Regions from separate parts of the Rhizobium binae genome, predicted to be linked through region 1. Evidence: riboswitches for the same ligand, from Rfam matches in the RefSeq annotation. Region 1 holds a riboswitch; each other region holds the start of a gene.

Region 1 (2,193 bases):
GGCAATGTCTTGGGATTGAACGGTTGAGCTGGCATTTCTGCAAAGAACGAGGACGAGCGTGCTGCCGCATCGCTCGCCCTGTCTCGCTTTATCAGGTGGTGACGATCAGCAGCGGAACGCTGACGACCAGACCGACGATAATGAAGGTCGCGACACGCATCAAGCGCAGGCGCCGCGTGCGTTCCCCACTCCAGTCATATGCCATGTCTTCCATCTCCTTGGGACAAGGAAGTAGTCCCGGTCAAACCCGGTTGAATAGAGATGACGCGATTTGCTTGCGTAAGGCTGGATCTTATCAGGGATCGCTAATGCGCCGCTCTTTCCTGGCCACGGTGTTCGGATCTGACGGCGAGGAAAGGCTCCACATCTAAAGGCGCAGCGACCAGCGCTGTCCGTTGCTGGTCATGCGAAGGACGGCGAGCGGCTCGACGTCGATCAGCCAGAAGGCGGAAAGCGGCGCTTGAAGCACATGCGCGACCGCCGCCCTGATGACGGCTGCGTGGCTGATGGCGATCACATGGCCTGCGAGCAGGGATTGCTCATCCATCCAGCCGGCAACGCGTCTGCGCAGAGCCAAAAAGCTCTCACCGCCGTGCGGTGCGGCTTCCGGATCGCTCATCCAGGCCAAGAGATCGTCAGGTTCCTCGGCCCCGATCGCCGTGATCGGCCTGCCTGCCCAGCGGCCGTGATCGCAATCGCGTAGCGCCTGGTCTGTTTCGGCTTGAAGACGAAGGGCTTCGGCGGTCTGGCGGGCACGCAAAGCGGGGCTCGTGATGATGCGGTCGGCGCGGGGCAGGGCGGCCATCCTGCCGGCCTCCTCGGCTGCCCTGTCATCGAGCGGTTCGTCGAGCGGGAACAGCGCCTTGCGGCTTGCCGCCGTCGCGCCGTGGCAAATCCAGGTGAGGCGCGTATTCACGATCGATCTCATCTCCCGGAATGCTATGGGGACGAGCCTTGCCGGCTCGGTGAAGTTTCGTTGACAGTCTCTCCGGCGAGCAGATATAACCGTGGCGTTGCGGGTTTGGAAGCCGGTGAAAATCCGGCGCGGTCGCGCCACTGTAACCAGCGTGTCGAAGGTCTTCGCGCTGGAAGTCAGACCCTGCCGCACAAGCACTCTTTCGACTGAACGCGTCATTCCGGAGGAATACATGTCTGACACCACTTTCGCGCCCGTCGCGGCACCGGCGCCGATCCCCGTAGGAGAAATCCTGCCCTGGGCCATCTTCGGCGGTCTGCTGATGCTCATAGCCGTCTATTTCGTCGGCACCGAGGAAGGCGCGATGGCGCTGTTCAACGGAATGTACGTGCATGAATTCGTGCATGACGGCCGTCACCTCCTCGGCTTTCCCTGCCACTAAGGGAATCTGACATGGTTGGAAATCTTCTGCTTCGCGGCATGCTCGCGGGCCTGATTGCTGGCATTCTCGTTTTCGCCTTCGCCCGTGTCTTCGGCGAGCCGCTGGTCGATGCGGCGATCTCCTTCGAGGAGGCGAGCGCGCAGGCGGCCGGCGAAGCTGCTGAACCCGAAATCGTCAGCCGCGCCACGCAGGCCGGGATCGGCCTTTTCACCGGCGTGATGGCCTACAGCATCGCCGTCGGCGGTCTTTTCTCGCTCGCCTTCGCCTTCGTCCACGGCCGTTTCAGCAGCCTTTCGGCGCGTGGCACCTCGGCCGTCATCGCCATCGCCGCCTTCGTGGCGGTCGTCCTGGTTCCCGGCATTAAATACCCGGCCAACCCGCCGGCGGTCGGCAATCCCGATACGATCGGCGTCAGGACCGAGCTGTTCTTCCTGATGATCGTCGTCTCGCTTGCCGCGCTGATCGCGGCGGTCGCGCTTTCACGCCGTCTTTCCGAGCGTTTCGGTCTCTGGAACGGCGCGATCGTCGCCGGCACCGCCTATCTCGTTTTCATCGGCCTCGTGCTCTTTCTGCTGCCGCCGATCAACGAGGTGCCGGAGAATTTCTCCGCGATGGTGCTCTGGCGTTTCCGCACGACCTCGCTCGGCATGCACGCGATCCTTTGGGCAGTGCTCGGCCTTGCCTTCGGGGTACTGGCGGAAAAGCGCCTTGCCGCCAAAGGCGGGACGCGGCCGGCATTTCAGTGATCCCGTCTACCGGTAGGCTCGCTGCATTCTCGCCGTTGGGCTTGACCCGGGGGCTGGTTCTCGGTGCGGGCACGCTGCTCTTCATTGCC
Region 2 (2,193 bases), 1.1 Mb from region 1:
GCCTGGTGAGAAAAACGCCTGCGCCTGCAATCTCACCGCCTATTACGAGGAGATGCGCGACAAGCAGGCCGTGAGCGAACCGCCGCAGCATGGCTCGATCACGACGATCCGCACCAATCCGGCGACAAAGAATGCAGCGACAACACCCGCGCCGCAGCCATCCGTTCCAGATCGTCCCTATGATCCCACGCAGAACAAGGTCCGCCAGGTCGGCCCGCAATTCTTCGCCGGCGACCAGGGCTCGATCGATCTTGCCAACCCGGCAACGCCAGGCCCTCAGCCGCAGCAGCAGTGACCGCTACTGCTCGCTCCGTCCCCAGCCATCATGGAAGACGAGTTCCTCGAGTGGCAGCCGCTGCCGCCAGCCTTTGACGGAAAGCTCCGGCTCGTCATACAGCCGATCGACGAAGCCGGCGCAGAGCCAGGCGACCACCTCGATATGATCGGGGATACCGAGAATGGTTTTCAGCTCGCCTTCGCGAAAGATACTGACCCAGCCGATGCCGATCCCTTCGGCGCGCGCCGCAAGCCAGAGGTTCTGGATGGCGCAGACCGTCGAATAGGAATCCATCCGCGGATTGTGCGTGCGGCCCAGCACGACGCTGCCGCTGCGTGTAGGATCGCAGGTCACGCAGATCCCAAGTGGCGCCTCGGCGATGCCTTCAAGCTTCAGGGAGCGGTACGCCTGCCGCCGCTCGCCGTCAAACATCAGCGCCGCTTCCTCATTCGCCTTGGCAAAGGCATCCCGGACACGCGCCCGCACCTCCGGTTTTTTCACCAGGATGAAATTCCACGGCTGCATGAAGCCAACAGAGGGCGCGTGATGGGCGGCCGTCAGAAGCCGCGCCACGACGTCATCCGGCAACAGATCGGGCAGGAACTGGCTGCGCACGTCGCGCCGCGTCATGATCGCGTGATAAACGGCCTCGCGTTCGGCGAGAGAAAAACCTGATGCCACCGACATGGCATCCTCATCAAAGGGTCGCATCGTCAAATCCCCAACAACGCAACCGCCCGCCGTCCGCGCGGGTTGGGTCTATCTTGCCAGGCCGGTCTTCTGACTTGGCGTCATCCGTCTGCCGCAGCCTTCCCGGCAATAGCCAGTGGCATGATGAAGCGGCAGGCGTCGGCCTTACAGCGTTGGGCACGTTCCGGTCCTGCACCGGATTCCCGATTCTCCCGCCTGACCGGCGGGCACCTGACCGGGCATCTATTTCAGTAAATGAGCACCGGGGCAAGAACCGGCGAGAGTGCGAGAGCGAAACAACTTTCGCCTGGCCTGCATCCCATTCCACTTTATCATTTATTCACATGTCAAATACACAATTCGTTTGCGCGTTTTGGGTTGCAACTCCGACATGGGCATGATCGCTCATAATGTGACCGTCAGCGTGGATGCCCGTGTCGATACGCCGGTCATGTCCGACCGAGCCGCAATTCCAGGCCCCGCGGATGTTCCAATTTTTGAAAACGATGCCTCTGACAGCCAAGCTGGCGGCGATTATCGTTGCCGTCAATCTTTGCGGCATTTCGGCCCTCGCCACCTATACCTGGGTGTATGAAACCCGGGCGCTGATCGACGGCGCCAAGGCAAACTGGTCGAAGGATGTGGAGCAGTTTGCCTCTCTGGCCGCAGGCGGCGTCAAATGGGGTAAGGCGAATGCGGTTCGCGAGGCCTATTCGCTTTACCGTGACGACCCCTCGCTCGATCTCGTGCAGTTTGCCGCATTCAACGCCGAGCCCACCGCCGTCGATAGCTGGTCACGCGACGGCATGGCCAGTTTGACCACGCCGGCCGATCTGGCGAAGCGCCTCAGTGCGAAACCCGACAAGACAACGGTCGATGATGGCGGGATATCAGCCGGATTGGTCACGATTATCGCCCCGCTGCCGGTGGACAAGTCAGGCAAGGCAACCGGTTACATCGTCACCAACTGGTCGGTCGAAAAGATTGCTTCCGAAGTCAGGCAGAAAGTCCTCGTATCGCTGCTCACGCAGTCGGTTATCACCGCGCTTGCCGTCATCGCCTTTCTTCTCGCCATGCGTAGCCTCGTTGGCCGCCCTCTCAGAATCCTCAGCGAGCGCATCGGCGCGCTGCAGAAAGGCGATCTGACCTCCCCCGTCACCTATAAAGAGAATGGCGATGAAATCGGCTTTCTCGCGCGGGCACTCGAGGTCTTCCGTCACGAGGCG
Region 3 (2,193 bases), 380 kb from region 1:
AAGGGCCTCATCGCCACGCGCCAGCGTCAGCGCCACCATGCAGATGCGGTCCTCGTAGCGCTCGAGATAGCGTTTTCCGTCGAAGGTCTTCAGCGTATAGCTGGTGTAATATTTGAACGCACCGAGGAAGGTCGGGAAACGGAACTTTCGGGCATAGGCCTCATCGAACAGTTCGCGTACGAAATTGAAGGAATACTGGTCGAGCACCTCCTGCTGGTAGTAGCCCTCGGTCACGAGGTAATCGAGCTTTTCCCTGAGATTGTGAAAGAACACGGTGTTCTGGTTCACGTGTTGCAGGAAATACTGCTTTGCCGCCAAGCGGTCCTTGTCGAGCTGGATCCGTCCCTCATCGTCATAGAGGTTCAGCATGGCGTTCAGCGCATGATAGTCCAGCGTTTCCGCCGCTTTTACAGGGCGTTCGCCGGCGGGGTGAGCAAAAGTGCTATGCGGTTTTGCGCCCGCATCCCGCGTCAGAGTTGTTGCCGTGTCCAAAATCGTTCCATTCCGTGTTTGACGTTGGCGACATCTTCTTCCGTGCCCATGAGCTCGAACCTGTAGAGGTAGGGCACCTGGCATTTCTGCGAAATCACGTCGCCGGCGAGCCCGTATGTCTCGCCGAAATTGCTGTTGCCCGCGGCAATAACGCCCCGGATGTGTCCTCGATTCTCCGCATCGTTCAAGAAACGGATCACCTGCTTGGGAACGGCACCCTTGCCACTGTCGCCGCTATAGGTCGGCACGATGAGAACGAAAGGCTCGCGGATACGCAACGCCTCTCCGCCGCTAGAAGGAATGCGCGCCGCGCGCAGCCCGAGCTTGGTGACGAATCGGTGGGTGTTCTCCGATCGGCTGGAATAGTAGACGATCAGCCCCACCGCCGTTTTCCGGTCAGGAGAGCGCACTGATCATATCGGGACGGAAACCCGCCCAATGCCGCTCGCCGGCGATGACGACCGGCGCCTGCATGTAGCCGAGGCTGCGGACGCGATCGAGCGCTTCGGCGTCCTGCGAGATATCGACGATATCGTAATCGACGCCCAGGCGGTCGAGGGCGCGATAGGTGGCGGTGCACTGGACGCAGGCAGGTTTGCTGTAGACGGTAACGCTCATCATGTTCCTCGTGATGTCAAAGAATTCAGGACGCAATACTCGGATCGGACGCCTTGCGACGTCCGGGGCAACGCTTGATGGTGATCTGGCAAAGTCGGCGGCTTAAACGCCCGATACGATCTCTTTCCGGATTTGTGCGGGCGGCGGCCTTGATGTTCTGGACATGACTTCAACCCCGAAGTGCGCATGCGGACGTTCGGGGCAGCGCAACAGGCGCGGATCATTCCGCTTCATGCACGCGACCTTCCGGACACCCCGCCCGTGGACGTTTCGTTCAAGGCAGGTCTCCTGGCTAGCGGGTCGAAGCACCCTGCCCCGGCCTTCCCGAGGCCTCATGCCTCAGTGACCTGAAATCGGACAGTTGCTCGCCGCTTACAGTTGCGGGGGCAGCTCCGGCCTTGTTGCGCCATCATGGCGAAACGCACCGTATTCCCATCTTCGCCCCCAGATCCTGACGAATCGAAGGCACCTCGAACACTAGATATAGTACGCGAATCGAGAAAAGCGTCAATGGGTGGTTGATGCATCGCGTTACGAGCGGGCTGAAATCGCTGCGTTCCTGTGAAAAACATGGATAACGAATGTTTAAGCAAAATGGGCTGTGGAGAACATCGGAACGAATAGAGCCCGCCTGTAGCCGGCTCTGCGATCTTCAATTTCGAAGGCTCGAATCGAGCCGAATAGACAAGCGCCTATCCCCTTATTCGAAGCAGCCGGAGCGCGTTGAACGTCACCAGCACGGTGGCGCCGGTATCGGCGAGGATCGCCGGCCAGAGCCCGGTCATCCCGATGATCGTCGTCACCAGGAAGACAGCCTTCAGCCCGAGCGCAATGGTGATATTCTGAAAAATATTGCGCATCGTCCGCTGCGAAAGCGCGATCATTCGCGCCACGTCGCCGACGCGTCCGTGTAGCACGGCCGCATCGGCCGTCTCCAGCGCCACGTCGGTGCCGCCGCCCATGGCAATGCCGATATCGGCAGCCGCCAGCGCGGGCGCGTCGTTGATGCCGTCGCCGACCTTGGCGACGATGAAGCCCCGGCGTTTGAATTCGCCGACGGCCTTCTGTTTGTCTTGCGGCATC
Region 4 (2,193 bases), 1.0 Mb from region 1:
GCGACAGGCCGACCTCGCTGCGGCGGGTCAGTGCACGCAACCGTCCCGGATCGAAGAAAACACGCAGCGCCCGCAAGCGGCGCCGATCCAATTTCATGAGCATGGCTAAACAACTAGGCGGGGAGAGACCCGTTCAAGGGCGACGGCGCAGTCCGCTTGCAACGCAATTGCGGCGAAAAGCCGGCGCGCCGATCAAATATTCACGACGTAAGACTCTGATAAAAGACGATTTTTCCGGTAGACTCAGTCGTATTGGCCTATAGCTCCGTGGCTAATCCGGTGCGAGGCGGCCGCGAAGGTCGTTGACTTCAATCGCCGGCTTGCCTAACCATCTTTGCTATAAGGATGGTCGCCTGACCATCCCGACATAACGGATGGTTCCGGATCGGCGTTGCGCTCTTCCGGATGAAAAGGGAATGTGACGGGGCGGACCCAAGCCGGGCGCCTTCATCACAGCCGACCCCGCGACTGTAGAGCGGTTAGGGTCTTCCATCCGGCATTCAGCGCTTTTCGCCGGCAGCCAGCAATGGTGCGGGCGGGCGGAAAGGACGAGATGCCGGAAAAGCCACTGGAAATGCATGGTGAACAACCGGGGTCGGACGCCTCTATTTCTACGAATCGTCCACCTCTTCACCGAAGCAGCCGGGAAGGTGAGGCGGGTCCGCCGGCACGATCAGGGGCGACCGGTTTCCGGTCCGCCCCGATCGTGGCCGATACCCGCGAGCCAGGAGACCTGCCATCCCGTGCCGGGCGAAAAGCCCAATCCAGGGCAAAGAGCCCGCTGCCAGCACGGAGGTTGTTTTGGCTGAACGAATGAATTCGGCTCTGCCTTGTGTGGCAGATGAGAGGCTTTCAGTCTCCTGCGTCGAGAACGTGGCGCCCCGCTCGACCGCCAGCTGTGGTATCTGCGGAGCAAATCGAGGCACCGACCTCCCCAGCAGGAGCGCCTCGGCATGACCGATTGCCTTCCCAATTCCACCCTCGTTCTCGGCGGCGCGCGCTCCGGTAAATCCCGCTTCGCCGAAAACCTCGTCACAGCGAGCGGCCTCGAGCGCCATTATATCGCGACTGGCCGGGCATGGGACGAGGAGATGCAGGCGCGGATCGATCAGCACAAGGCCGATCGCGGCTCCTCCTGGACTACGCACGAGGAGCCATTGGCGCTTGCCGAGCGGCTTGCGGCCATCGATGGCGCGGGCAGGGCGATCCTCATCGATTGCCTGACGTTGTGGCTGACCAATCTGATGATGGAAGGTCGCGATACCGCGCTACAGGCTGCCGCGCTTGCGGCGTGGCTGCCGCAGGCAAAGGCGCGCCTTGTCATCGTTTCCAATGAAGTCGGCCTCGGCATCGTGCCCGAGAACCGCATGGCGCGGGAGTTCCGCGACCATGCCGGCCGGCTGCACCAGATGATCGCGGCGAAAGCCGGCGAAGTTTATTTCATCGCGGCAGGGCTGCCGCTGAAAATGAAGGGTTGAAGTTCCATGAACCACCAGAAGATTCCCGCAACCGTCATCACCGGCTTCCTGGGTGCGGGCAAGACGACGATGATCCGCAACCTGCTTACCAATGCGGGCGGCAGGAAGATCGCGCTGATCATCAATGAGTTTGGCGATCTCGGCGTCGACGGCGACGTGCTGAAGGGCTGCGGCGCGGAGAATTGCACCGAGGACGATATCATCGAGCTCACCAACGGCTGCATCTGCTGCACGGTGGCCGACGATTTCATTCCGACCATGACCAAACTCCTGGAGCGAGACCAGCGTCCAGACCATATCGTCATCGAAACTTCGGGTCTTGCGCTGCCGCAACCGCTGGTCGCCGCCTTCAACTGGCCGGATATTCGCAGTGAAGTCACTGTCGACGGCGTCATCACCGTGGTCGATAGCGCAGCCGTTGCCGCCGGGCGGTTCGCCGACGATCACGATGCCGTCGATGCCCGCCGCGTCGAGGATGAATCGCTCGATCACGAGAGCCCCATCGAGGAGCTTTTCGAGGATCAACTGACCTGTGCCGACCTGATCGTGCTCAACAAGACCGACCTGATCGACACTGACGGCCTCGGCCGCGTGAAGAGCGAAGTCGCCTCACGCATCGCCCGCAAGCCCGTGATGATCGAAGCCAGGAACGGCGAGGTGCCGGCCAGCGTGCTGCTCGGCCTCGGCATCGGCACGGAGGGCGATATCGTCAACC

What was found. Region 1 has a riboswitch for cobalamin ahead of J2J99_RS17870 (CbtB domain-containing protein). Riboswitches for the same ligand answer to the same signal wherever they lie in the genome.
Region 2: linked by a shared signal. The riboswitch ahead of bluB (5,6-dimethylbenzimidazole synthase) and the one ahead of J2J99_RS17870 (CbtB domain-containing protein) in region 1 are both predicted to bind cobalamin.
Region 3: linked by a shared signal. The riboswitch ahead of nrdH (glutaredoxin-like protein NrdH) and the one ahead of J2J99_RS17870 (CbtB domain-containing protein) in region 1 are both predicted to bind cobalamin.
Region 4: linked by a shared signal. The riboswitch ahead of cobU (bifunctional adenosylcobinamide kinase/adenosylcobinamide-phosphate guanylyltransferase) and the one ahead of J2J99_RS17870 (CbtB domain-containing protein) in region 1 are both predicted to bind cobalamin.

Annotation. Positions count from the first base shown of each region.
Region 1 is NZ_CP071604.1:3,654,203-3,656,395, reverse strand. It holds gene J2J99_RS17880 (hypothetical protein) at 1-27, shown strand, start outside; gene J2J99_RS17875 (histidine phosphatase family protein) at 368-916, opposite strand; adenosylcobalamin (AdoCbl) riboswitch at 995-1,150, shown strand; gene J2J99_RS17870 (CbtB domain-containing protein) at 1,149-1,358, shown strand; gene J2J99_RS17865 (CbtA family protein) at 1,370-2,104, shown strand; gene J2J99_RS17860 (hypothetical protein) at 2,140-2,193, shown strand, end outside.
Region 2 is NZ_CP071604.1:2,508,348-2,510,540, forward strand. It holds gene J2J99_RS12290 (DUF2865 domain-containing protein) at 1-295, shown strand, start outside; gene bluB (5,6-dimethylbenzimidazole synthase) at 299-988, opposite strand; cobalamin riboswitch at 1,031-1,217, opposite strand; gene J2J99_RS12300 (methyl-accepting chemotaxis protein) at 1,453-2,193, shown strand, end outside.
Region 3 is NZ_CP071604.1:4,039,085-4,041,277, forward strand. It holds gene nrdE (class 1b ribonucleoside-diphosphate reductase subunit alpha) at 1-492, opposite strand, end outside; gene nrdI (class Ib ribonucleoside-diphosphate reductase assembly flavoprotein NrdI) at 471-875, opposite strand; gene nrdH (glutaredoxin-like protein NrdH) at 889-1,110, opposite strand; cobalamin riboswitch at 1,372-1,598, opposite strand; gene J2J99_RS19710 (heavy metal translocating P-type ATPase) at 1,803-2,193, opposite strand, start outside.
Region 4 is NZ_CP071604.1:2,649,528-2,651,720, reverse strand. It holds gene J2J99_RS12990 (chloride channel protein) at 1-103, opposite strand, end outside; cobalamin riboswitch at 359-755, shown strand; gene cobU (bifunctional adenosylcobinamide kinase/adenosylcobinamide-phosphate guanylyltransferase) at 954-1,478, shown strand; gene cobW (cobalamin biosynthesis protein CobW) at 1,485-2,193, shown strand, end outside.